DNA from 2 places in the Paenibacillus sp. J22P165 genome. Region 2 is predicted to be linked to the other one. Evidence: riboswitches for the same ligand, from Rfam matches in the RefSeq annotation. Region 2 holds a riboswitch; the other holds the start of a gene.
The links. Region 2 has a riboswitch for FMN ahead of ribD (bifunctional diaminohydroxyphosphoribosylaminopyrimidine deaminase/5-amino-6-(5-phosphoribosylamino)uracil reductase RibD). Riboswitches for the same ligand answer to the same signal wherever they lie in the genome.

Region 1 (2,398 bases), on a different contig from region 2:
ATGATACGCTTCTAATAGCTTCCGGAACTGTTCCTCGTCGGCTAGAGTCGGCATAGGTGCCTCAATGCCATCATAACCCGCAGCAGCAATACGCTCAAACTGGGACTCTAGAGAACCCTCCATGCCCCACAATGCTTTGAATAATTTAATTTCCATCCTAAAAAGCCCTCCTCATTACATCAATGAGTCAAGCTTAAAACATCTGCCATTATTTGACTAGTGTAAATTTTTAACCCGGCTTTGCTGACTCATCAACCATAAGGTTAACCAAATCAGGATGAAACCAAGCAGTTGCCCTATCGTCAGCTTTTGGCCAAATACAAGCCAATTCATGCATACACCAACAGCAGGGAATGCAAGTTCAGCTAGCGTAGCAAAGAACGCTTTCGTCGATGATAAACCTTTATAGTAAAGCAGCATGCTGAGCAATCCAGGGAAAAAGGCTTGGAACAGCAGGTTTACTGCGATGATCGTCAGCCCGCTGCTTGAACCGTTCAACTGCCAATGGTCACCACTTACTAAAAGCACGACCGTTAATAACGGGAGGGCCAGTAAGAAGCGCAGTGAAGTGACAATTGGGAAATTCAAATTTTGCTGAAGCAAGTATTTCCCCATCACGGTTGAACCGCCCCATAATACGGCTGCCAGAATTGATAATAAACAGCTGATCGTACCTAAATCCTTCAAGCCCATGTCAGGCAAACCGAGACCAAACGTCAACAGATAAGTACCTAACAGTGCCACAACAATGTATCCAAAAAACTTTGAAGGCAATGTTTCTTTTAATAGAACACGAGCTAATATAATCGCGAATAAGGGCTGTAATTTCTGCAAAAGTAAGATGGCGTTGGCACTTCCATGAGAGAACGCCGCAGTGAAGAGAATGGTAGCGATAGCCGATCCTCCCCAAGAGATGAAGAGCAGTGCTCCTATGACGGCCAGGGATAGCTTGCCAGTTAACGTCCTGCGATACTTTATCAGGATAGGTACAGCGTAAATGGCCAATAAAACATGTTCAATGAATACGATTTGCGCTGAGGTCAAGCTTTTTAACAAGAGGATCCGAAAGAGCGGATCCAATCCCCACAGTGTGGCGCCAAGCGCTACATACCAGATCCCACTCATACCACCTGTACGAGTTGACTGGGCAGTCGCACCCTTACTTCCAAACTTAAATGCATTTTCCAATTCAAAAACCTCCTAGTATACGGTCTGAATTGAACCTTCTCGAAGAAACAATGCCCCCGTTCATTTCAACGGGGGCATTGACAAACAGACCTGTTAAATTTAATAAAAATTTAACAAGCTGTTCTTCACCTTCTCCCATCCGGACTATACCGTCGGCCTTGGAATTACACCAAGTCAGTCCCAGCCATTGCTGGCTAGGAGTCGCGGGCTGGAGATACACACACGTATCCTCACCGCCGGTAGGGAATTGCACCCTGCCCCGAAGGTTCATATTCGATTAAGTGTATACTATCAGGTTACAGTTTGATTGGCAACACTTTTTATGCGCTATTGGATTTGCCCCAATCGCACGATCCGCATATCTACATGGACATCGTACGAGGCAGTTTTGTACATGTCATGCCACGATTCGCTGGTCAGATTGGAATGATACACCCGACTGCGGTAGACTTCGCCAAATCCGACTGGATCTGAGTTTAAGGCCGTTAATTTCTTTAATAAAGCTTGTATGTGCGCTTCGGATTTTTTGTTCATTTGCTTTTCCAGGGCTTGAATTACCTCGGCCTGACCGAGATCAAATTGTGCAGAACTTTCCGTAAGCATGCCCTTCAATTGAATAGTAACCTGAAACTTCAGCGGATTTTGGCTAATCAGCCTTTTGGTACTATTGCTAGAAATATTCTCGAGCACTACTCTTACCGTCTTATCCTTGACTTGCTTCGCGATATCTCCCAATTGATCCGTGTCCAAAGACAGTTCAATACTGCCTGTTTTATATCGACCCCTTATCGTCTTGAGGAAGAAAGCTTCCTTCGGGTCAACAGTTCCTACCATTTTATCCTCACTAAACACAGCCACGTCTTTAAGCTCAACCGTATCGCCTTTTCTTTCTAACAGTGGCACCATCGGGTCTGCCGTAGAATACAAAGCCGAAAGGAACTCATGTAAGGTGCCTGAAACCATCTGCTCCTCAATAATATTCTGATTGATGTTGTCGACGATGAATGTTCCGACATCTGGGAACTGTGTATATTTATGCATTAACAAATCCTGTGCCGTATCTTTACTGACAGCCATATACACCGTACTAGCAATTGAAGCATCCCGAAATAAAGTATCTACCAAGGGTAAAAGCCCCTTCTGTGCCAGCTTATAGTCATAAACGGCCACCCGCAACTGACCCGATACGACTTTCTTATTCGATTTCCGA
Region 2 (2,398 bases):
TAAGCTCAAACGGACTGAGCGTGTCTATGCGCAATCACCTTCACCGTATCACCGATTGATAAGTGGCATGTGGGCTGAGTCCCACGGATACCAAGAGCAAGCGATACGTGATTATTCGGAAGCCGCCGAGATGAAAGCTATGTCGTATCAAGATTATGCTTTTATTTTTGAAGGTGAATGGGTACAAGGTGGGAAAAATACCGTGAAGGAAGCCGAGTTCGATCGTACGATCAAACGCTTCGCACTGCTACGGAAAGATTTTTTAACGGAAGTGTCCAGAGGTGTTGCCCCTCAAAATGCTTGTTTAGCGGCCAAAAATAAAACTGGCTTCGACATGACCTGGTTGACGTACCTGAATGCACCCGCAGGCTATGCGAATCCTCATTGGGAAGATGGAACAATTTGCTCAGATATTGCCTTGTTAGAACCGTGAATTCATTGTTAAATCAACAATAATGAATTCCAAATCCATGAATTCCGACAAGTTTTATCAGAAAAAATGAAAAAAGGCCTTGCAATTTTCATGCGTGAGTGATAAATTTTTGTTTAATAAAGAAAATAAGTAGCTAAGGTTAGTTACTACTTCTTTTATAGTATGCAAAACCTTCGGGGCGTGGTGAAATTCCACACCGGCGGTGATTCGCACACATGTAGATGGTTGCGATCAGTCCGTGACCCGTTGTGAAGCTAGCGGTATCTGACAACAGCTTCGCTACGGTTGACCTGGTGTAACTCCGGGACCGACAGTATAGTCTGGATGGGAGAAGGAAAATGCGAATGCCAATTCGCTAGCATGCTTGTTCATTTTTTCACATTAACAAAAATTCGGCAGGTCTGTCTGAAAAGACTTCCTCGTCGGTATTGTTTGATTTGATCAAAAATGCAACAGGCGTATTAGCTGGTGTTTATTCGTGTTATCTAAACAATCTCTGGCCCCCATCCGAAAGCGGAAGGGGCTTTTTTGCATTAGATTCAAATGGCGTAAGAAGGCGGTGAACATCCATGCAGCTATTGAACGACGAAGCCTATATGAGACTTGCGTTACAGATGGCAGAGAGCGCACTCGGTCAAACCGGGATTAATCCTGTTGTAGGCTGTGTGCTTGTTAAAGAGGGCCGCATTGTTGGCATGGGTGCACATCTCCAACGTGGACATGGCCATGCCGAGGTGCTGGCGTTGCGAATGGCAGGTGAGGAAGCTAAAGGCAGCACAGCTTATGTGACACTTGAGCCATGCAGTCATTACGGTAAAACACCGCCATGCAGTGACCGCCTCATCGAGGCTGGCGTATCTCGGGTCGTTGTCGCGGTCACAGATCCGAATCCATTAGTTGCCGGCACAGGCATAGCCAAACTGCGTGGACATGGTTTGGAAGTCAGCGTAGGCTTGCTTGGTGAAGATTCCGCGAAGTTGAACGAAGTGTTCAACAAATTCATTGTCACACGCATGCCATTCGTGACGATGAAGACGGCGAGCACACTGGACGGCCGCATCGCGTCCAAGACCGGCGACAGCAAGTGGATTACATCCGAAGCGTCGCGTGCTTTCGTTCATACCCTGCGCCACCGGCATCAGGGTATCCTCGTCGGCGTCCAGACGATCATCGCCGACGACCCGCAGCTGAGCACGCGAGGCGACGTACCGGCTGTGCAGCCGGTACGCATCATCGCGGACTCGCAGCTGCGAGTCCCGCTCGGCGCCCGCGTGCTCACCGAGCAGGATCGTCAGCCGACGATCCTGCTCGCAAGCGCACAGGCGCCCGCGGAGCGGCGTGCCGCGCTTGAAGCGCGCGGCATCACGATCCTCACCTGCGGGGACGGCCCGCAGGTGGATCTGACGCTCGCCATGCAGCAGCTGGGCGAGCGCGAGATCGGCTCCATCCTCCTCGAGGGTGGAGGCCGATTGAATGGCGCCATGCTGGAGCGGCGCCTGATTGATAAGCTGGTACTGATGTTTGCGCCGAAAATTATCGGCGGTGGCGGGGCAGCACCTGTAAACATCCACTTCGACGGCTACGCGAAGATGGATGACGCTATTACGCTCGACCGACTGCGAGTCGAGCAATTCGGACCGGACATTTGCATGACCGGTTATCCGATGTATAAGAGCTAGAGAATGGAGGAGTGGCATGTTTACCGGCATTGTTGAAGAAATCGGCCACATGCGCCGCATTCATAGTGGTGGGCAAGCGATGGTACTAACCATTGGCGCCAAAAAAATATTAGAAGATGTTCATCTAGGAGACAGTATTGCGGTTAATGGCGTGTGTCTTACAGTTATCTCCTATGATAGTGATTCTTTTTCCGTTGATGTCATGCCTGAGACATATCGGAAGACGAATCTTCGCAAGCTACAATCGGGCGCGCGTGTGAATTTGGAGCGAGCGATGGCTGCGAAT

Region 1: it holds a riboswitch for FMN, as region 2 does, so the genes downstream of both, AC58QM_RS29315 (DMT family transporter) here and ribD (bifunctional diaminohydroxyphosphoribosylaminopyrimidine deaminase/5-amino-6-(5-phosphoribosylamino)uracil reductase RibD) in region 2, are expected to answer to the same signal.

The regions. Positions count from the first base shown of each region.
Region 1 is NZ_JCAUAP010000014.1:93,696-96,093, forward strand. Features, by position in the region: gene AC58QM_RS29310 (sugar phosphate isomerase/epimerase family protein) at 1-156, opposite strand, end outside; gene AC58QM_RS29315 (DMT family transporter) at 217-1,125, opposite strand; FMN riboswitch at 1,312-1,459, opposite strand; gene AC58QM_RS29320 (Ger(x)C family spore germination protein) at 1,516-2,398, opposite strand, start outside.
Region 2 is NZ_JCAUAP010000002.1:405,097-407,494, reverse strand. Features, by position in the region: gene AC58QM_RS05985 (hypothetical protein) at 1-433, shown strand, start outside; FMN riboswitch at 599-773, shown strand; gene ribD (bifunctional diaminohydroxyphosphoribosylaminopyrimidine deaminase/5-amino-6-(5-phosphoribosylamino)uracil reductase RibD) at 1,003-2,112, shown strand; gene ribE (riboflavin synthase) at 2,129-2,398, shown strand, end outside.